Regions from separate parts of the Cupriavidus sp. FW306-1B-F12B genome, predicted to be linked through region 2. Evidence: predicted binding sites of a transcription regulator. Region 2 holds the regulator's gene; the other holds the start of a gene.

Region 1 (10,877 bases), on a different contig from region 2:
GGCGGTCGGCGGCACGGCCCGCGGCGGTCTGGAACGCGGGGTCTTCCAGCAGCCAGACGGCCTCGACGGTGCGGCAGAAGTTGGCCCACATGCGGTCAGTGCTGGCGGCGATATTGACCACGCCGTCGCGGCAGCGGTAGGTGCCCATCGGCACCAGCGTCGGGTGCGCATTGCCCTGCTGGCTCGGCACTTCGCCGTCGACGGTGTAGCGCGTGGCCTGGAAGTCCAGCTTGTTGAGCATGCCCTCGATCAGCGAGGTATGGACCCATTGGCCGCGGCCGGTGCGCGCGCGGTGCAGCAGCGCCAGCAGGATGCCCTGGCCCAGGAACATGCCCGCGGTGGTGTCGGAGATGGCAATGCCCACGCGCAGCGGGCCTTTGCCGGGCTCGCCGGTGACCGAACTCAGCCCCGACATGCCCTGCACGATCTGGTCCAGTCCCGGGCGCTCGCAATAGGGCCCGTCCTGGCCGAAGCCCGAGATGCTGGCCAGGATCACGCGCGGATTGATCGCGCTCAGGCGCTCATAGCTCAGCCCCAGCCGTTCCTTGACCACCGAGCGGAAGTTCTCCACCACCACGTCCGACCGGCGCACCAGGCGCGCCAGCACCTCGGCGCCCTGCGGCGTCTTCAGGTCCAGGCACAGGCTGCGCTTGTTGCGATGCAGGTTCTGCTCGTCCGAGCCGCGCCGCCGCCCGGTGACGGAACCGCGGTCCTGCGGCGGGGGCGGCTCCACGCGGATCACGTCGGCGCCCCAGTCCGACAGCAGGCGCACCGCCGCCGGGCCGGCGCGGGCGATGGACAGGTCCAGCACGGTGATGCCGGACAGCGGCAGGTCCGCGGGGGGGGCGTGAGGCCCGGCGGCTTCAGTGCCGGGAGGCAAAGACGTCATGGCAGTTCCTTGGCGATGGATTGTGCAAGTATACAAATAACAATCATAAAAATACGTATACGGAGTTTCCACGATGCGGAGTGCTGCGGGAAGGCGTAGGCTGCGAGGGCATTCATGCGGATTTGCGTCACCTGGATCCCATGGAAATGCCATTCGAGTCATATGGAATAGCGCGATCGGCGGCCAGGCGGCCGGGTCCAATCACCCTGTGTCCGACCGACGCCCGAATTTGAGGATTTGTATGCTGACAGATACCGTCTGTATTAACAGGGTGGGCGGACCTGAGGTGCTGGAGTCCTGCCAGGTCACCGTACCGCCGCCCGGTCCTGGCGAACTGCAGCTGCGCCAGTCGGCCATCGGCCTGAATTTCGCGGACATCTACCAGCGCAAGGGCGCGCATGGCCCGCACACCGCGGCGCCGTTCCCGGTCACGCTGGGCTCGGTTGGCGCCGGCGAGGTGACCGCGGTTGGTCCTGATGTAGAAGGGTTCGAGGTCGGCCAGCGCGTCGCCTGCATGCATCCCGGCGCCTACCAGGTGACGCGCAACGTGCCAGCGGGCCGGGTCGTGCCTTTGCCGCACGCAATCCCGGAAGAGGTGGCCGGCGCCACGCTGCTGCGCGGGCTGACTGCCGAGTACCTGCTGCGCCGGCTCTACGCAGTGCAGCCGGGCGACGCCGTGCTGGTGCACGCCGCGGCCGGGGGCATGGGCGTGCTGCTGTCGCAGTGGGCGCGCGCACTCGGCGCGACCGTGATCGGCACCGTGGGCAGCGAGGCCAAGCGCGCGGTGGCGCTGGCACATGGCTGCCACCATGTCATCAATTACCGCGAGGCGGACTTCGTGGCCGAAGTGCAGGCGCTGACCGGCGGCGAGGGCGTGGCGGTGGTCTACGACGCCGTCGGCAAGAACGTGTTCGTGCCGTCGCTGCAATGCCTGCGGCCGTGCGGCATGGCGATCAACTACGGCACCGCGTCGGGCGACGTGGAGGCCTTCGACCTGCAGCTGCTGCACGCGCGCTCGCTGATCGTGTCGCGGCCGACGCTGCGCACCTACATTGCGAGCCCGCAGGCGCTGGCCAATGCCGCGGCCACACTGTTCGCCGCGGTCGCTGCCGGGCAGCTGCGGCTGGAGGTCAACCACCGTTACCCGCTGGCCGCCGTGCGCGACGCGCACCGCGACCTGGAGGGCCGGGCCACCACGGGCTCGGCCGTGCTGATTCCCTGAACCCCGGCGAGCACAAGATGAATCGCCGTCGCGCCCCGCAGGCCGGTGCCCAATGATCCCTACCTGGAGTTTTCCCGATGCACACTGATGGTTCCCTTCCTTCGCTCGACATTGCCGGTCATGTCGCCACGATCACGCTGCGCCGCCCGGCGGTGGCCAACCGCCTCGGGCCGGATGACCTGGCCGAGCTGCAACGGCATGTCGATGCCGTGAACGACAGCGACGTGCGCGTGCTGCGCCTGCGCGGCGCCGGCAAGTACTTCTGCAGCGGCTTCGATATCGGCAGGCTCGCGGCCGGGCAGCGCGGCGCCGGCTTCGAGACCCTGGTCAACGCGGTGGAAGACTGCCGTGCGGTGACCATTGCCGAGATCCACGGCGGCGTCTACGGCGGCGGCACGGACCTGGCGCTGGCGTGCGATTTCCGGCTCGGCACCGCCGCGGCGGACATGTTCATGCCCGCGGCGCGGCTGGGGCTGCATTTCTACCAGCGCGGCATGGAGCGCTATATCAGCCGGCTGGGCCTGAACCACGCCAAGCACCTGTTCCTGACCGCCGAGCGCATCGACGCCGACGAGATGTTCCGCCGCGGTTTCCTGACCGAGCTGCTGCCGGCGGAGCGCCTGCGCGAGCGCGCCGACCAGCTCAGCGACACCGTGGCCGGGCTGGCGCCGCTGGCGGTGCAAGGCATGAAGCGGCACCTGAACGCGATCGGGCGCGGCGCGCTGGATGCCGAGGCGCTGGCCGCCGACATCAGCCGGGCCACGCAGTCGCAGGACATCCGCGAAGGCGCGCTGGCCTGGAAGGAAAAGCGCAAGCCGCAGTTCACCGGCACCTGATGTAGGCCTACTGCGCCTGCCGCATCACCCATTCCACCGCCCGCGCCAGGAACGGTGACGTGTCGCCTTCGCGATAGCTCATGATCACCGGCGAGACGAAGCCCGGCGCGTCGATCGGGCAGTAGCGCACGTCGTCGCGATGCAGGCGCTGGATCGATGCCGGCACCAGGGTGATGCCGATGCCGGCCGCCACCAGCCCCAGCGCGGTCTGCAGCTCGTTGGCCTCCTGCGCCACACGCAACTGCAGGCCCTGCGCGCGGAACAGCGACAGCAGGTGGTCGGCATAGCTGGGCCGCGGCCGGGCCGGGTAAAGAATGAACGGCTGCGCCGCCAGCGCCTGTGGCGTCAGCGCCTTGCGGCGCGGCGCGGGCAGGCGTGCCGGCAGCGCGGCCACCAGGGGTTCGGCCATCACCACCTGCTGGCGGATGGCGGGGTCGTTCAGCGCGATGCGCCCAAAGCCCAGGTCGATGCGGCCGGCCTTGAGCGCCTCGATCTGCTCGACGGTGATCATCTCGGCCAGTCCCACCTCTACCTGCTGGTCGTGCCGGTCTGATTCGCGCAGCTCGCGGATCAGTTCCGGCAGCACGCCATACAGCACTGACGGCACGAAGCCGATGCCGAACCAGCGCTTGTCCTGCCGCCCGATGCGGCGCGTGCCTTCGATGGTCTCTTCCAGCCGCTGCGTCAGCTGCGTGGTCTGCTCCAGCAGGAAGCGGCCCGCTTCGGTCAGGCGCAGCCCGCGGCCGACGCGGTCGAACAGCGCCACGCCCACTTCATCTTCCAGCTGGCGGATCTGGCGCGACAGCGGCGGCTGTGCCATATGCAGCCGCTCGGCGGCGCGGGTGACGTTCAGTTCCTGGGCCACGACCTGGAAATAACGCAGGTGCCGGAGTTCCATTGCTGTCCTGTTTCCATACCTGCAAGGTATCGATCGAGACATCATCGGTCTTGGACGCAGGCAAAGTCAAGCCGCATACTTGGCCCCAATATCCATTTGCATCGACAAGGTATGACCACGACTATCACTTCGGTGGAGGCCATCCTGGTGGACCTGCCCACCATCCGGGCACACCAGCTGGCCATGGCCACCATGCAGCAGCAGACCCTGGTGATCGTGCGGCTGCGCTGCAGCGACGGCGTGGAGGGCATCGGCGAGGCCACCACCATCGGCGGCCTGTCCTATGGCGACGAAAGCCCGGAAGGCATCAAGCTGACCATCGACACCTACCTGGCCCCTGCGCTGGCCGGCCAGGATGCCACCAACGTGCATGGCGCGATGGCGCGCCTGGGCAAGGTCGCGCGCGGCAACCGCTTCGCCAAGTCAGCGCTGGAGACCGCCTTGCTGGATGCGCAGGGCAAGCGCCTGGGCGTGCCGCTGGCCACGCTGCTGGGGGGCGCGGTGCGCTCGACCCTGCCGGTGCTGTGGACGCTTGCCAGCGGCGACACCGCCCGCGACATCGCGGAGGCCGAGCAACTGCTGGCCGAGCGCCGCCACCATACCTTCAAGCTGAAGATCGGCCGGCGCAGCGTGCGCGACGACGTGGCCCACGTGGCCGCGATCAAGCGCGCGCTGGGCGAGCGGGCGCGCGTCACCGTCGACGTCAACCAGGCCTGGAACGAGGCCGACGCCGCCACCGGCATCGCCATGCTGGAAGCCGCCGGCATCGACCTGATCGAGCAGCCGACTCCGCGTGAGCAGCGCATGGCGCTGGCGCGTCTGGCAGCGCGCTTCGTGGTGCCGATCATGGCCGATGAAGCGGTGTGCGGCCCGGAAGACGCGATGGAGCTGGCGCGCATCGGCGGCGCCGACGTGTTCGCGCTGAAGATCGCCAAGGCCGGCGGCATCTTCGGCATGCTGCGCACCGCCGCGGTGGGCGACGCCGCCGGCATCGCGCTGTACGGCGGCACCATGCTGGAGGGCAGCGTCGGCACCATCGCCGCGGCGCATGGCTTCTGCACGCTGCCGCATCTGGCCTGGGGCACTGAGCTGTTCGGACCGCTGCTGCTCAAGGACGATATCGTGCAGCAGCGCCCCGAGTACCGCGACTTCAGCCTGCACCTGCCTGAAGGCCCCGGCCTGGGGCTGGCGCTGGACGAAGACAAGCTGGCGCACTACCGGCGCGGCTGAACTGGCAGGCCGCGCCCCCCGCATGGCACACCGGTGCCTGCACGCATCAAGTGAGGAGACCAATGAAGACGTTATTCCAGCGGCTGGCAAGCACCAGCCGCGCAGGGGCGCTGGCACTGGCTGCCGGCCTGTCGTTCGCAGCGCCGGCCGCGCACGCGGCCTATCCCGACCATCCGATCCGCTGGATCGTGCCGTTCCCCGCGGGCGGTGCCATGGACAACATCGCCCGCACGCTGGGCGAAGACATGTCGCGCACGCTGGGCCAGGCCATCGTGGTCGAGAACCGGCCGGGCGCCGGCGGCAATATCGGCGCCGAACTGGTGGCGCGCGCGCCCGCCGACGGCTACACGCTGATCATCGTCGCCAACGGCATGGCCGTGAACCCGGCGCTGTACGGCCGGCTGAGCTACGACCCGGTCAAGGACTTCGCGCCGGTGTCGCTGCTGGCGGTGGTGCCCAACGTGCTGGTGGCCAGCAAGGCGCGGCGCCAGGAAAGCACCGTCAAGGATGTGGTGGCGCACGCCAAGGCGGCGCCGGGCAAGTACACCTATGCCTCCGCCGGCAACGGCACCTCGATCCACCTGGCGGGCGAGCTGTTCACCTCGATGGCCGGCGTCGACATGCTGCATATCCCCTACAAGGGCAGCGGCCCGGCCATGACGGATCTGCTGGGCGGCCAGGTCGACTACATGTTCGACAGCATCACCTCGGCCAGGCCGCATATCGAATCGGGCAAGCTGACGGCGATCGCGGTCACCACCAGCAAGCGCTCCAGTGCGCTGCCCAACGTGCCGACGGTAGCGGAAGCCGGCCTGCCGGGCTATGAGCTGTCGCCGTGGTTTGCCGCCTTCGTGCCGGCGAAGACGCCGCAGCCGGTCATCGACGCGCTCAACCGCGCCATGCTCGAGGCTTTGGGGAAGCCGGCCGTGCAGAAGCGGCTGGCGCTGATCGGCGCCGAGCCGATCGGCAGTTCACCGGCGGTGCTGCGCGAGCACCTGGCGAAGGAAACCGATAAGTGGGGTGTGCTGATCCGCCAGCGGGGTATCCGGGCGGATTGAACGGCCCGGCCCAGCGCGGCCGGTTGGGGTAGTCCCCGGGCAATGTCATTGCCCACCCCCGTTTCCCTTGGCACATAATGTGCATAAGCTGCCAGCCGAAAGGCACACTCGAGCGGATCACCCGCCGGCACTGAGGGGAGACAATGAGCAGTTCAACCGACAAGTTCTCGGCCACCATGCGCGATGGCCTGGCCGATCTTGCCCGCCGCCTGCGCTTCGCCATGGAGGAGGGTGCGATCTGGCTGGACGAGCAGCGCATGATCCTGATCCATACCGCCGCCCTGGGCGCGCTGCGCAAGGAACTGGTGGACACCCTGGGCATGGAGCGGGCGCGCGGCCTGTTCATGCGCATGGGCTTCCATTCGGGCATGCGCGACGCTGAGGTCGCGCGCAAGCTGCGCGCAGGCCACAGCGACTTTGGCCAGCTGGAGATCGGGCCCTGCCTGCATACCATCGAGGGGGTGGTGCGGGTCACGCCGGTCAAGGTCGACATCGACATCGCCGCCGGCATCTACGATGGCGAATTCCTGTGGGAAGACTCCTTCGAGGGCGACGTCCACCGCCAGCTGTTCGGCATCGTCGACGAGCCTGCCTGCTGGATGCAGATCGGCTACGCCACCGGCTACACCTCGGCGCTGATGGGGCGCACCATCCTGTATCGCGAGGTCGAGTGCATCGCCTGCGGGCACGCGCACTGCCGCATCATCGGCAAGCCGGTGGAAGCCTGGGAAGACGGCGCGCAGGCGCTGGCGCTGTACCAGCCCGATCCCGTGATCGAAACCATCATCGCCTTGCAGAGCGAGGTCGAGCACCTGCGCGCGCTGCAGGGCACCCCGGCCACGCCGGCCGACCTGGTCGGCACCTCGCCAGGCTTTCGCGCCGCCTGGAGCCTGCTGCAACGCGCCGCGGCCAGCAACGTGACGGTGCTGCTGCTGGGCGAGACCGGCGTGGGCAAGGAGCGGTTCGCGCAGGCGCTGCATAGCGTGAGCGGGCGCGCCGACAAGCCCTTCATTGCCGTGAACTGCGCGGCGATTCCCGATGAGCTGATCGAGTCCGAGCTGTTCGGCGTGGAAAAGGGCGCCTTCACCGGCGCCAGCCAGTCGCGCCCCGGGCGCTTCGAGCGAGCGCATGGCGGCACCCTGTTCCTGGACGAACTGGGCGAACTCTCGGCCTCGGCCCAGTCCAAGCTGCTGCGCGTGCTGCAGGAGGGCGAGGTCGAGCGCGTGGGCGGCACCGGCACGCGCAAGGTGGACGTGCGGCTGGTGGCCGCCACCAATGTCGACCTGGCCGAAGCCGTGAAGCAGGGCACTTTCCGCAAGGACCTGTACTACCGCCTCAATGTCTACCCGGTCACGATCCCGCCGCTGCGCGAGCGCCTGGACGATATCCGGCCGCTGGCCGAGCGCTTCGTGGCCCGCTACGGCGCGCGCCACGGCAAGCGCATCGTCGGCATCACCGACCGCGCGCTGGCCGAGCTGCGCCACTATGACTGGCCCGGCAACGTGCGCGAACTGGAGAACGTGATCGAGCGCGGCGTGATCCTGGCCAGCCAGGGCGGCCAGATCACCGCCGACCACCTGTTCCTGCCGGGCACCGTGGCACCGGTGGTGGATACCGCGCCGCGGCTGGGCGCGGGCGGCACCTTGCCAGACCTGCGCGAAGCCGCGGTCCATGCGCTGCTGGACCAGATGTCAGAGCAGCAGCTGGCGCTGGGCGACGTCGAGACCGTGCTGATGGAGGCGGCCATGCAGCGGGCCGACGGCAATATGAGCCAGGCGGCGCGGTTGCTGGGCATTACGCGGCCGCAGCTGGCGTATCGGTGGAAGATGCGCGGCACGCGTGGGGGCAACGGGCACGGCAACGGTAACTGAGGCCGCTTTCAAGCTTCAAATGCTGAGGGTGTGCTCCCTCTCCCGCAAGCGGGAGAGGGAGCACACCCGCGTAGATCAAGCGCGTCCACACGATCCCCTGCGCCACCCATCTCCTCCGCTTCTCCCGGCTCCTCGCATTTCCCCCCTTGATCATTTGATGCAGCCCCGGCCGGCCGCGCATCGGCCCGAAGTTGCCCGATGCTGCACCGCGCCAGCGATTTTTCCCTGCCAGATCAAGTCTTCTCACCCAGCTTGCCCAGGCACGCTGCTGCGCCGCAGGGCAATCCCATCCGCATTGGCTCGCTGCCCGCAAACGCCCGCCCGGCGCGGCTTTTGATCATTTGATCAAGGCTTGCGGACAGCTTCATCAATTCATCGACAGGTTTCGCGCGGACCTTTCCGGGTTAACGCGCACGCTCGTCATCGCCAATTCCCCGCAACCCTTGTCCCACAACGCTTCGCGCTCGCTGGCACGGTCTTCGCAGTAAGGCCTGCGTCCAGCCAACGCAAAGGAGCGCGCCATGAACACCCCGTCGGTTCCCCTGTTCGAAGCCACGCCGCGCTATGTGCGGGTCGAGGGCCGCACCCCCGAAGGGTTTGTGCAGTTCGCCTTCAGCGTGGCCGACCCGGAGCTCAACGTCGAACTGATCATGCCGGAGCCGATGTTCGAAGCCTTCTGCTGCGTCAACCGCGTGCGCTTCCTGCCCCCGCTGGAAGCCGCGCCGCAGCCGCAAGCCGACGACTGACGCCGCAGCCACCGCATCACAAAGAGAGAAGGGATACAGGAGACCAAGCGATGCAAGTCGATATCAAGACCCAGCAGATCCAGCCGCTGCGCCAGACCTACGGCCATGTCGCGCGCCGCTTCGGCGACAAGCCGGCGTCGCGCTACCAGGAGGCGACCTACGACGTGCAGTCGGAGGTGAACTTCCACTACCGCCCCACCTGGGACCCCGGCTTCGCGCTGTATGACAAGCGCCGCACGGCGATCGTGATGCAGGACTGGTACGCGCTGAAGGACCCGCGCCAGTTCTACTACGGCGCCTACGTGACCGCGCGCGGGCGCCAGCAGGATGCCACCGAAAAGAGCTTTGCCTTCGTCGAGAAGCGCGGGCTGCTGCAGGCGCTGCCGGCCGAATGGCAGGAACGCCTGGCCACCGGCCTGCTGCCGCTGCGCCATGTGGAGTGGGGCGCCAACATGAACAACTTCTACTGCGCCGACTATGGCTGGGGCACGGCCATCACGCAGGCCTGCACCTATTGCGCGATGGACCGCCTGGGTATCGCCCAATACCTGTCGCGCATCGGCATGCTGCTGGACGGCAATACCGGCGTGGCGCTGGAGCGTGCCAGGGTGGCCTGGTTGGAGAGCGCCGCGTGGCAGCCGCTGCGCCGCTTTGTCGAGCACACCTTTGTCACCGGGGACTGGTTCGAGACCTTCGTCGCCCAGAACCTGGTGCTCGACGGGCTGCTCTACCCGCTGGTCTACCAGCATGCCGACGCGGTGATCGCGCGCGCCTGCGGCACCGGGCTGGCGGTGCTGACCGAATTCATGAACGACTGGCGCGACGAGCACGCACGCTGGGTCGATGCCGTGATCCAGGCCGCCGCGGCCGAGTCCGACGCCAACCGCGTGCTGCTGTCCGGCTGGGCGCGCGCCGCCTGCGCCGAGGTGGCGCAGGCGCTGGTGCCGGTGGCCGATGCGCTCACCGGCGAGGACGGCGCGCAGATGGTGGCGCTGTGCCGCGAGCAGTTCGAAGTCCGCCTGGGCAAGCTCGGCCTGGCTGCCTGATCCGCCCACAACGAACCCCACGGAGACACGCCATGTCAGCCACCGCTGCCAACGTCTACATCGCCCTGCAGAACAACGACGACACCCGCCCCATCATCGACGCCATCACTGAAGCCAACCCGCATGCGGTGGTGTCGCAGTTTCCCGCCATGGTCAAGATCGACGCCCCCGGCCACCTGACCATCGTGCGCGAACTGGTGGCCGGCAAGCTCGGCCGCGACTGGGACCTGCAGGAGATCCACCTGAACCTGATCTCGCTGTGCGGAAACATCGACGAGGACGAAGACGCCTTCACGCTGCGCTGGAACGCCTGACCCGGCAGCGGCATAGAGAACATCACGGAGACATCATGGACGCACGCAAGAAGCTCAACCTGCGCGAGAAGTACGCCTCGATGACGCGGGACCTGGCCTGGGAAACGACCTACGAGCCGATGGACAAGGTCTTCCCGTTCGACAAGTACGAGGGCATCCGCATCCACGACTGGGACAAATGGGAAGACCCGTTCCGCATGACCATGGATGCCTACTGGAAATACCAGTCGGAGAAGGAGCGCAAGCTGTACGCGATCATCGACTCGTTCGTGCAGAACAACGGCCACCTGAACGTATCCGATCCGCGCTACCTGAACGCGCTGCGGCTGTTCCTGACCGGCGTGACGCCGCTGGAATACGCCGCCCACCGCGGCTACGCGCACCTGGGCCGGCATTTCCGCGGCGCCGGCGCGCGCGTGGCGGCGCAGATGCAGTCGGTCGACGAGCTGCGCCATGCCCAGACCCAGCTGCACACGCTGTCGGTCTACAACAAGTACTTCCACGGCTTTGGCGAATGGCGCCACATGCACGACCGGGTCTGGTACCTGTCGGTGCCAAAGTCCTACTTCGAGGACGCGATGAGCGCGGGGCCGTTCGAGTTCATCACCGCGATCTCGTTCTCGTTCGAGTATGTGCTGACCAACCTGCTGTTCATGCCGTTCATGTCGGGCGCCGCCTACAACGGCGACATGGCCACGGTGACCTTCGGCTTCTCCGCGCAGTCCGACGAGTCGCGCCACATGACGCTTGGTTTGGAAGTGGTCAAG
Region 2 (10,877 bases):
GCCGGGCCGCGCCGCCAGTGCGGGCGCGGCATGCCGGCGGCAACCGGGAACGCGAGGGCGCAAAAAAGCCGCGCTTCATGGCGCGGCTTGCCTGTTCAATCCTGATTCAGCAGCCCGCTGCGGGGCTGCCGGGCACGGTCATTGCTGCATTTGCGCTGCGGCCATCTGGTACTTGACCGCTTCGCGGTCGTGGCCTTGCACGCGATCCTTGTAGCGGATCACCTGACGGTCCAGCTTGTCGACGAGTGCGTCGATCGCTGCATACAGGTCTTCGTGATGCGCTTCGACAAAGATGTCCTTGCCCTTGAGATGTAGATTGATTTCCGCGTACTGACGCCGGTCCTTTTCCTTATGGTTGTCGACAGAGAGCAGCACACTAACGCCAATGACTTGATCGAAATGCCTGACGATTCGCTCCAGCTTCGTTTCCACGTACTCACGCAGAGGGGGCGTGATGTCCAGGTGGTGTCCACTGATCTTGAAGTTCATAGCGCTTCTCCTTCTGAAAGAGCCTCACCAGGCAGGCGGTGGGCTCGGCTACAAAGACTTGCGGAGATTGACTGCGGGGATCTTCAGGGCTTCGCGATACTTGGCAACGGTGCGGCGTGCGACAACGAAGCCTTGTTCGCCCAGCAGTTCGGCAATGCGACTGTCGGAAAGGGGATTCCTCGGGTCTTCGGCTCCTATCAGTTGCTTGATCAAGGCGCGGATGGCCGTTGATGAAGCCGCGCCACCGGTTTCGGTGGACACGTGGCTGCCGAAGAAGTACTTCAGTTCGAAAGTACCCATCGGCGTTGCCATATATTTATTGGTCGTCACCCGGGAGATGGTTGACTCGTGTAAACCCAGTGTATCGGCAATCTCCCGCAAAACCAAGGGGCGCATGGCGATTTCGCCGTGGCTGAAAAAGTTCTTTTGACGCTCGACAATGGCCTGCGAGACACGCAGGATTGTGTCGAACCTCTGCTGGATGTTCTTGATCAGCCAGCGCGCCTCCTGCAGCTTCTGCTGCAGCCCGGCGGTGCCGGACTCACCCTTCGCGCCACGCAGGATTTGTGCATACATGTCATTGATGCGCAGCCTCGGCATCACATCCGGATTGAGCTGCGCGATCCAGCCGCCGCCACCCTTGCGCACGAACACGTCCGGCACCACGAAGTCCGCCTCCGGGCGGCTGTATGCATGGCCGGGGTAGGGCGCCAGCGAGCGGATCAGTTCGTGTGCGGACTTCAGCGCCGCTTCATCGACCTGCAGCGCCTTCTTCAGCCGCGTGTAGTCGCGTACTGCGAGCAACTCCAGGTGGTTGGTCACGATGTTCAGGGCCAGTTCGCGCTGCGGGTGCGTCAGGCGCCGCAACTGCAGGGCCAGGCACTCGGCGGCGTTGCGCGCGCCCACGCCGGGCGGGTCGAAGCTCTGCAGCAGCGTGAGGATGGCGTGGACTTCCTCGATCTCGAACTCGAGTTCTTCCGGCAACTCCGTGCAGATTTCCTCAAGCGATGCGCTCAGGTAGCCATCATCGTCGAGTGATTCGATCAGGAAGATGGCCAGGCCCTTGTCGCGCGCGGAGATCTTCAGCGGCGTGAGCTGTTCCATCAGGTACTCGCGCAGCGTGGGCTCGGCTTCACGCAGCTGCATCGGCGTTTTTTCATCCTCGTCGCCCTGGGGGCGGCGGGCAAAGTCGTCCAGGCTCCAGTCGCCGCTGCCATAGTCGTCGCCGTTGCCGCTGTCGCCATAGCTGTCGTCGTCAGCCGCGCCATCGGCGCGGGCCTCGCCATTGCCCTGCGGCTCTGCCGGCGCGGGCGCCGGTGCGCTCTGCAGGTTGACCGAGCCGTCGGCCGCAACGCGCAGCGGGCTTTCGATCCAGTCGTTCTCACGTTCGAGCAGAGGGTTTTCCGTCAGCGCCTGTTCGACCTCTTGCTGCAGTTCCAGCGTGGAAAGCTGCAGCAGCCGGATCGACTGCTGCAGTTGCGGGGTCAGGGCCAGATGCTGGGAAAGGCGGAGCTGTAGCGACGGTTTCATGCGACCTATTCTATGCGCATCTTTCCGTTGTTGGAACGGAAATTGCTATCGCTTATGCGGTCTGATCGCTGCTGGCTGTGGCAGGCCCACGTGCGCCCGCGAATAGGCCTGCCGCTCCATGGCAGGCCGCTGCATCACATGCGGAAGTTCTCGCCCAGGTAGACGCGCCGCACTGCGTCATTGGCGATGATTTCCTCGGGCTGGCCCGCGGCCAGCACCGTGCCTTCGCTGATGATGTAGGCGTGGTCGCAGATGCCGAGCGTCTCGCGCACGTTGTGGTCGGTGATCAGCACGCCGATATTGCGCGCCTTGAGGAAGCTGACGATGCGCTGGATCTCGCCCACGGCGATCGGGTCCACGCCGGCGAAGGGTTCGTCCAGCAGGATGAAGCGCGGCGACGACGCCAGCGCGCGCGCGATTTCCACGCGGCGGCGCTCGCCGCCCGACAGCGACAGCGCCGGGTTGTTGCGCAGGTGCGCGATCTGCAGGTCGTCGAGCAGCGAATCGAGGCGGCGCTCGATCTCGGCCTTGGCCAGCGGCTTGCCCTTGTCCAGCTGCAGCTCCAGCACCGCGCGGATGTTCTCTTCGACGTTGAGCTTGCGGAATACCGAGGCTTCCTGCGGCAGGTACGACAGCCCCATGCGCGCGCGCTCGTGGATCGGCAGGCCGCTGATGTGGTCGCCGTCGAGCACGATATCGCCTTCGTCCAGCGCCACCAGGCCCACGATCATGTAGAACGACGTGGTCTTGCCCGCGCCGTTGGGCCCGAGCAGGCCGACCACCTCGCCGCTCTTCACGTCGAGCGAGACGTCCTTGACCACCGTGCGCGAGCCATAGCGCTTCTTCAGGTGGCGCACGACCAGGGTGCTGCCGCCGGCAAGGACGGTGGAGGCTTCGACGGAAGGCTTGTCGGCGATGGTTGCGGTATCGGTCATTGGCACAGTCTGGCGTTCAGGCGTTTCCGGCGCCGGCCGCATGCGATGCACGCAGCCGGCGCCAGGCGTCAGGGTTTGTTGGCAGGCGCGGGCGCTGGCTTCAGGTCCAGCGGCGAGCCGCTGCTGCCCGTGGCGCCGGCCTTCTGGTCCTGGCGCGGCGACAGCACCGCGCGTACGCGGCCGGACGGATTGGCGGCCGCGGCGTCGCCGCTGCCGCCGCCGGCAGCCGTGTAGAACTCCTTGCGGCTGTCGTAGGTCAGCACCGCGCCGCGGATCTCGTCGACCTGCTTGGCGCCCTGCAGGCGCGCCATGCGGGCATTGCCGATCAGCTTGGAGTACTCCTGCTTGCCGTCGTACTCGATGCGGTCGCCCCAGCCGTCGATGTATTCGTCGACGCCTTCGCGCTTCTGCCGGATGTAGGCCTGCTTGCCCGGCTTGGCGGTGGCCACCGCGAACTGGTAGCCCTCGGGATCGGTGCGCAGTTCGGCGGCGTCGGACTTCAGGATCATGGTGCCCTTGGTCAGCACCACGTTGCCGGTCAGCGTATAGATCTGCTTGACGTCGTCGTAGCTGGCGTTGTCCGCCTCCAGCACCATCGGCTTGTCGCGGTCCGCGCGCTCGGCCAGGGCGGGCTGGGCCAGCAGGCCGAAGGCCATGGCCAGGGCGAGCAGGGCCGGGGCGGTGCGTCGACGGGACGATGTCGTCAGGGAAGCAGTCATGTTGGCAGGGTTGCTTGAGGGCGTCTGGGTACGTTGGTGCGGGTTGGTGCGGCCCCCGGGCCGGGGCTCAGGACCCCGGCGCGCGGCCCGGGGTCGGCCCGGTGATGATGGTGCCGCGTACATTGCCGAGCAATTGTACTTCGCGCGTGACGTTGTTGAAGATCAGGCCGTTGGCGGTCATCACCGACGGCCCGCGCGTCAGCTTGACCGGCTTGTCGGTCTTGACGATGTCGTCATTGACCAGCAGCTGGAAATAACTGGATGCGGCGGTCAGCTGCGGGTCCTTGGACACGTCCACGCCCTGCTGGCGCATGACGAAGCCGTTGCCGTACAGGTCGATCACCGAGCCCTCGGCGTTCATGCGGCCCATATCGGCGCGGGCGGTGACCGGCGGGCGGTCCGGCTCGTACGCGCGCATGGCGGGCCGGGTCACCTCGTAGGTCTGGTCATCTTCGAAATGGATCATGCGCTCGCCGGTGAAGCGGATCTTGGTGCTGCCGTCCGGCGCCAGCTCAGTGGCCGAGAAGCGGTCCATGAAGTAATCGGGCTCATGCTTCTTGGCGCTTTGCGCGGCCGGGTCTTCCTTGGGGGAGTTGATCTGGACCAGCCAGAACGTGCTGCCCGCCACGAAGGCCATCAGCAGCAGCGGCAGCAGCCGCATGAAGATGCCGCTGAGGGAGGCGAGGAGTGCCTGCATGGTGTCCTTGGCGTTGTGCCGGTTGTGCCGGGCCGCGCCCGCTCAGATGACCTTGGCGCGGGTCAGGTCGTGGATATGCAGCGCGCCGGTCAGGCGGCCGTCGTCATCCACCACCAGCAGCTGGTTGATGCGGTTGGCCTCCATCACCTGCACCGCTTCGACGGCGAGCTGGTTCTCGTTGACCACGTGCGGGTTGCGGTGCATGACGTCGCCGATGGGCACGGTCTTCCAGTCGCGCGGGGTTTCCAGCAGGCGGCGCAGGTCGCCGTCGGTGAAGACGCCGATGGCGCGTCCGTCCGGGTCCACCACGGCGGTCATGGCCATGCCCTTGCGGGTGATTTCCATCAGCGCCTGGGCCAGCGGGGTGTTTTCACGCACCTCGGGCACGGCGTTGCCGGTGCGCATCACGTCGCGCACATGGGTCAGCAGCTTGCGCCCGAGCGCGCCGCCGGGGTGCGAGCGGGCGAAGTCTTCCTCGCCAAAGCCGCGCGCATCGAGAACCGCCACCGCCAGCGCATCGCCCAGCGCCAGCGCCGCGGTGGTGCTGGCCGTCGGCGCCAGGTTCAGCGGGCAGGCTTCTTTCTCGACCGCCGCGTCCAGGTGGACGTCGGCCAGCTTGGCCAGGTTGGAGTCGGGGTTGCCGGTGACCGAGATCAGCCGCGCGCCGATGCGCTTGACGATCGGGATGATCGACAGCAGCTCGCCGGTCTCGCCAGAATTGGAGAAGGCGATCAGCACGTCGTCGCGCGTGACCATGCCCAGGTCGCCGTGGCTGGCTTCGGCCGGGTGCACGAAGAACGCCGGCGTGCCGGTAGAGGCCAGCGTGGCCGCGACCTTGCGCCCGATATGGCCGGACTTGCCGATGCCCGAGACGACCACGCGCCCGGTGCATTGCAGGATCAGCAGCACGGCACGGGCAAAGTCGCCGTTCAGGCGTCCGGAAAGTGCGGAAACCGCATCGGCTTCGGTCTGGAGAGTGTCGCGGGCGAGCCTGAGTGCTCGATCCGCATCGAAATTGGCTATCATGGCGACGAAGTATACCAACGAATGCGATGGCGCCTGGCCCGACCCATGGCGCACGTCGTGCTTGCCGTGCTCGCCGTATTTTGCCGGCAGGGTGCCCGTGCCGGGTCGGACGCGCGCCTGGCCGGTCACCCAGACCGCCTGATGCATTCTCCGCTGGAACTGACCCTGGTGCTGCTGGCCGCCGCCGTCTTCGGCGTGGTCGCATTCCGCATGCTGCAGCTGCCGCCGATGCTCGGCTACCTGGCCGTCGGCATCCTGATCGGCCCCCATGCGCTGGGGCTGGCCAGCGACACCGCGCAGACCAAGTACCTGGCCGAATTCGGCGTGGTCTTCCTGATGTTCTCGATCGGGCTGGAGTTCAACCTGACCAAGCTGCGCTCGATGAAGCGGCTGGTGTTCGGCCTGGGCGGCTCGCAGGTGGTGCTGTCGATGCTGGCGGTGGTGCCGGCCAGCTGGGCTTTCAACTGGCTGTTCCCGCTGTCCTGGCAGGCGTCGGTGGCGCTGGGCGGGGCGCTGGCGATGTCTTCCACCGCGATCGTCTCCAAGATGCTGTCCGAGCGCATGGAGCTTGAGAGCGAGCAGGGCCGCAATATCATCAGCATCCTGCTGTTCCAGGATCTGGCGGTGGTGCCGCTGCTGATCGTGATCCCGGCGCTGTCGCGCGATCCCGGCGACCTGATGGTGGCGCTGGGCCTGGCCACGGTCAAGATCGTGGTGGCCCTGGGCGTCATCTTCTTCCTGGGCCAGCGCCTGATGAGCCGCTGGTTCCACGTGGTGGCGGCGCGCCGCTCGCAGGAACTGTTCATGCTGAACCTGCTGCTGGTGACGCTGGGCATGGCGGCGCTGACCGAGCGGCTGGGCCTGTCGATGGCGCTGGGCGCCTTCATGGCGGGCATGCTGATCTCCGAGACGCCCTACCGCCACCAGGTGGAAGAGGACATCAAGCCGTTCCGCGACGTGCTGCTGGGGCTGTTCTTCGTCACCATCGGCATGCTGCTCAATATCCGCGTGGTGCTCGACCACGTATGGCTGGTGCTGGCGCTGCTGGTGGTGCCGGTGCTGTTCAAGCTGGTGCTGATCGCGATGCTGGCGCGGGTCTTCGGCTCGCGCCAGGGGGTGGCGATCCGCACCGGGCTGGGGCTGGCGCAGGCCGGCGAATTCGGTTTCGTGCTGCTGAACCAGATCGACGGCCTGAACCTGGTCGACCCGGTGCTGATCCAGGTGATCCTGGCGTCGATGCTGCTGTCGATGCTGGCCGCACCATTCCTGATCCAGTACAGCGACGCCATCGTGCTGCGCTTTGCCGCCAACGAATGGCTGATGCAGTCCCTGAACATGACCCGCATCGCCGCGCAGAGCCTGCAGACCGAGAAGCACGCGATCATCTGCGGCTTCGGCCGCAGCGGGCAGAACCTGGCGCACATGCTGGAGCGCGAGGGCATCAACTACGTGGCGCTGGACCTGGACCCCGACCGCGTGCGCGAGGCCGCCGCGGCCGGCGATACCGTGGTCTATGGCGACGCGGGCCGGCGCGAGGCGCTGATCGCCGCCGGCATCCACCGCGCCGCCGCCCTGATCGTCACCTATGCCAACACCCCATCGGCGCTCAAGGTGCTGCACCACGTGCAGGAGCTGGCGCCGGCGCTGCCGGTGATCGTGCGCACGGTGGACGATTCAGAGCTCGACACGCTGCAGAAGGCCGGCGCCACCGAAGTGGTGCCCGAGATCATCGAGGGCAGCCTGATGCTGGCTTCGCACGCGCTGGTGCTGCTTGGCGTGCCGATGCGGCATGTGCTGCGCGGTGTGCAGGAGGCGCGCGACGCGCGCTACAGCCTGCTGCGCGGCTATTTCCACGGCCGCGACGATGATGAGGACATGGTCGAGCGCGATTCGGTGCGGCTGCACTCCGTGTCGCTCGGGCCGCAATCCACGGCGGTGGGGCGGCGCCTTGGCGTGCTGGGGCTGGAGCGGATCGGCGTGGAAGTGACCGCGGTGCGCCGGCGCGGCATCCGCGCCTTTGACCCGGAGCCCGAGACCGTGCTGGAACCGGGCGACATCGTGGTGCTGCGCGGCCCGCCCGAGGCGCTGGAAGCGGCAGAGACGCGCATCCTGAACGGCTGAGCGGGGCCGCCGGATGCGTCAGTGGGAACGCGCTTCGACCCAGGATTCCGGCAGGTTGTCGAGCACGGCGCGCGCGTCCAGCGAGCGGATCGGCACGCTGGCGTCGGCCGGGATGCGGCCCTCGCCCTGCAGCATCAGGTAGCGCAGGCAGCACACGCGCAGGAAGGACGAGAAATTGCCCGCCACCGCCTCGCTGCCCCGATGTTCGGTCAGTTCATCGTGCAGGCGCGTGATCAGCTGGTTGACCGTCATGTCGTCACGCCGCGCCAGTTCTTCCAGCACTTCCCAGAACAGGCTCTCCAGCCGGATGCTGGTGGCCACGCCATGCAGGCGCAGCGAGCGCGACTGGCTTTGGTACGACGCCGGATTGGCGCGGATAAAGATTTCACACATGGATGCTCCCGTGCGGGCGGCGCAGCCGGCGTGCATGTGCACGGCTCGCGCTATGGGGCGGGCCGTGCCTTCACGCGTGGGGGCGCCGCGTGCGGAAAGCTCTAATGTACGATCCGCGTGCCCAGCACGGCAAGGAACTGCGCCAGCCAGGCCGGATGCGCGGGCCAGGCCGGGGCCGTGACGAGGTTGCCATCGGTATGGGCCTGGTCGACGGGAATATCGGCATAGGTGCCGCCGGCCAGCTTCACCTCGGGCGCACAGGCCGGGTAGGCGGAGCAGGTCTTGCCTTCGAGCACGCCTGCCGCGGCCAGCAGCTGGGCGCCGTGGCAGACCGCGGCGATCGGCTTGTCCGCCTGGGCGAAGTGGCGCACGATCTCCAGCACGCGCGCGTTCAGGCGCAGGTATTCCGGCGCGCGGCCGCCGGGGATGACCAGTGCGTCGTAACCGGCGGGGTCGATCTCCGCAAAGCTCGCGTTGAGGGTGAAGTTGTGGCCTCGCTTCTCGGTGTAGGTCTGGTCGCCCTCGAAGTCATGGATGGCGGTGGCGCAGGCGTCGCCCGCCTGCTTGTCCGGGCAGGCCGCATGCACGGTGTGGCCGACCATCTGCAGTGCCTGGAACGGCACCATGGTTTCGTAGTCTTCGGCGTAGTCGCCCACCAGCATCAGAATCTTTTTTGCCATCGCGGTCTCCTGTATGGTTACGGGTGTCCGGCGGGTGCCGGACGCGGCAGCCCGGCCCCTGGCTAGCCAAGCGGGCCGGCAGGGCCATTGTGCTGGCCGCCCCGATGGCGCGGGTGGTAACTGGTTACCGCGCCGGCGGCCATCCTGCCGCGACCCGCTGCGACCCCTCTTTCTGATTGGCGCGCCACGCTGCGCGCCTACCGTTTCCAGAACCCTATGGCAGACTCCATCATCCAGTCCCCCGAGCTCGGCGACGTCACCGGCTACCTGCGCGAGCGCATCCGCACCGTGCCGGACTGGCCCATGCCGGGCGTGATGTTCCGCGACATCACCCCGCTGCTGCAGAACCCCAAGACGCTGCGCGTGCTGATTGATGTCTTTGTGCACCGCTACATGGATGCGCAGCTCGACCTGGTGGCGGGCATCGACGCGCGCGGCTTTATCCTGGGCGCGATCGTCGCGTATGAGCTGAACCTGGGCTTCGTGCCGATCCGCAAGAAGGGCAAGCTGCCGTTCCAGACCGTGGCCGAGGAGTACGAGCTGGAATACGGCAGCGCCACTGTCGAGATCCATGCCGACGCCTGCAAGTCCGGCGACCGCGTGCTGCTGGTCGACGACCTGATCGCCACCGGCGGCACCATGATGGCCGGGCGCAAGCTGCTGGAGCGCCTGGGCGCGACGGTGGTGGAGGGCGCCGCCATCGTCGACCTGCCCGAACTGGGCGGCTCGAAGCTGCTGCAGGACGGCGGGCTGCCGCTGTTCACTGTGTGCAAGTTCGAAGGTCACTGAGCCACGCTGACCGGCCCGCAAGATTTCCACGCAAGGAGACCCCATGCCTGACCTGTTGCTGTTCCTGCTGACTTCGATTGCCGTGACTGTGGCCCCGGGGCCCGACAACCTGCAGGTGCTGGCGCGCGGCATGGCACAGGGCCGGCGCGCGGGGCTGGTCGCGGCACTGGGCTTTTCGGTCGGCTGCCTGTTCCACACCGTGATTGCGGCGGTGGGGCTGGCCGCGGTGCTGCGCTCGTCGCCGCTGGCGTTCCAGCTGATCAAGTATGCGGGCGCGGCCTACCTGATCTGGATCGGCATCCAGGCGCTGCGCGCCAGGGGCGGGCTGGCGCAGGGCGGTGACGTCGATGCGGTGCCGCTGGGGCGCGTGTTCCGCCAGAGCGTGCTCGGCAACATCATGAATCCCAAGGTGACGCTGTTCTTCCTGGTGTTCCTGCCGCAGTTCGTGCGCGCCGATGCCGCGCACCCGGGGCTGCAGTTCCTGCTGCTGGGCGTGGTCTTCATGCTGCAGACGGCGGTGGTGTTCTCGCTGTTCGGGCTGTGCGCGGGCTGGCTGGGCGCCTGGCTGCGCCGCCGCCCGGCCACCGGCCGCTGGCTGGACCGCGCCGCCGGGGCGATCTTCGTCGGGCTGGGGATCAAGGTCGCGCTGCCCTGATCCCGGCCCGCCCAAACGCTGCGCAGCCACATGCGCGGCGTGGCTTTCCAGGGTGTTGTTCCTGTGCTGCCTGCGGCCCGCATCGCGGGCCCATGCCGTTGCCGGTGCCAGGTGTCGGGCGCATAATGCCCTCTTGACAACGACACGATGACCGGGCGGAGCCTCCAGTCAGTATTCGGCACCGGTCACACAAAGGCGCACCATGGGCGTACTCCTTCACCTGCTATCAGGCGTTGCCCTGCTCGTCTGGGGCACCAACATCGTCAAGGTCGGCATCCTGCGCGTCTACGGCGCGAACCTGCGCCATGTCCTGTCGACCAGCGTCTCCAACCGCTTCACCGCCTTCCTTGCCGGGCTCGGCGTCACCGGGCTGGTCCAGAGCAGCAACGCCACCGCGGTCATCGTCAGCTCCTTCGTCGGCCAGGGCCTGATCGCCGTGGCGCCGGCGCTGGCCATCATGCTCGGCGCCAACGTCGGCACCGCGCTGATGGTGCAGGTGTTCTCGCTGGACCTGTCCTGGCTGTCGCCGCTGCTGATCTTTGTCGGCGTGATCTGCCACCTGACCTGGAAGGGCAGCAGGGCCGGCCACGTCGGCCGCGTGCTGATCGGCCTGGGCCTGATCACGCTGGCGCTGGAACTGATCTCCATCGCCACCCGTCCGGTGGTGCAGGCCGCCGGTGTCAAGGTCTTGTTCGCCTCGCTGACCGGCGACGCGGGGCTGGACATGCTGGTCGGCGCCTTCCTGACCATCCTGTGCTATTCCAGCCTGGCCGTGGTGCTGTTCTGCGGCGCGCTGGCCTCGGCCGGCGTGGTGTCGATCCACGTGGCGCTGGCGCTGGTGCT

What was found. The regulator sigma-54, encoded in region 2, starts transcription at its own class of promoters, with help from an activator protein. The targets are predictions, from matches to a motif close to TGGCANGNAANCTGCTTT.
Region 1: the regulator sigma-54 is predicted to act here: its motif matches at 8,473-8,490, upstream of AC3WLE_RS11755 (phenol hydroxylase subunit).

The regions. Positions count from the first base shown of each region.
Region 1 is NZ_JBYSXC010000005.1:352,198-363,074, forward strand. It holds gene AC3WLE_RS11720 (CaiB/BaiF CoA transferase family protein) at 1-889, opposite strand, end outside; gene AC3WLE_RS11725 (quinone oxidoreductase family protein) at 1,131-2,111, shown strand; gene AC3WLE_RS11730 (enoyl-CoA hydratase/isomerase family protein) at 2,189-2,947, shown strand; gene AC3WLE_RS11735 (LysR family transcriptional regulator) at 2,955-3,845, opposite strand; gene AC3WLE_RS11740 (muconate/chloromuconate family cycloisomerase) at 3,957-5,075, shown strand; gene AC3WLE_RS11745 (tripartite tricarboxylate transporter substrate binding protein) at 5,138-6,133, shown strand; gene poxR (phenol degradation transcriptional regulator PoxR) at 6,277-8,004, shown strand; gene AC3WLE_RS11755 (phenol hydroxylase subunit) at 8,526-8,750, shown strand; gene AC3WLE_RS11760 (aromatic/alkene monooxygenase hydroxylase subunit beta) at 8,801-9,796, shown strand; gene AC3WLE_RS11765 (MmoB/DmpM family protein) at 9,829-10,110, shown strand; gene AC3WLE_RS11770 (aromatic/alkene/methane monooxygenase hydroxylase/oxygenase subunit alpha) at 10,146-10,877, shown strand, end outside.
Region 2 is NZ_JBYSXC010000009.1:61,837-72,713, forward strand. It holds gene hpf (ribosome hibernation-promoting factor, HPF/YfiA family) at 139-489, opposite strand; gene AC3WLE_RS16650 (RNA polymerase factor sigma-54) at 538-2,019, opposite strand; gene lptB (LPS export ABC transporter ATP-binding protein) at 2,154-2,954, opposite strand; gene lptA (lipopolysaccharide transport periplasmic protein LptA) at 3,023-3,673, opposite strand; gene lptC (LPS export ABC transporter periplasmic protein LptC) at 3,741-4,370, opposite strand; gene AC3WLE_RS16670 (KpsF/GutQ family sugar-phosphate isomerase) at 4,413-5,396, opposite strand; gene AC3WLE_RS16675 (monovalent cation:proton antiporter family protein) at 5,538-7,517, shown strand; gene AC3WLE_RS16680 (ribbon-helix-helix domain-containing protein) at 7,536-7,910, opposite strand; gene AC3WLE_RS16685 (DJ-1/PfpI family protein) at 8,012-8,590, opposite strand; gene AC3WLE_RS16690 (adenine phosphoribosyltransferase) at 8,807-9,379, shown strand; gene AC3WLE_RS16695 (LysE family translocator) at 9,423-10,034, shown strand; gene AC3WLE_RS16700 (Na/Pi cotransporter family protein) at 10,237-10,877, shown strand, end outside.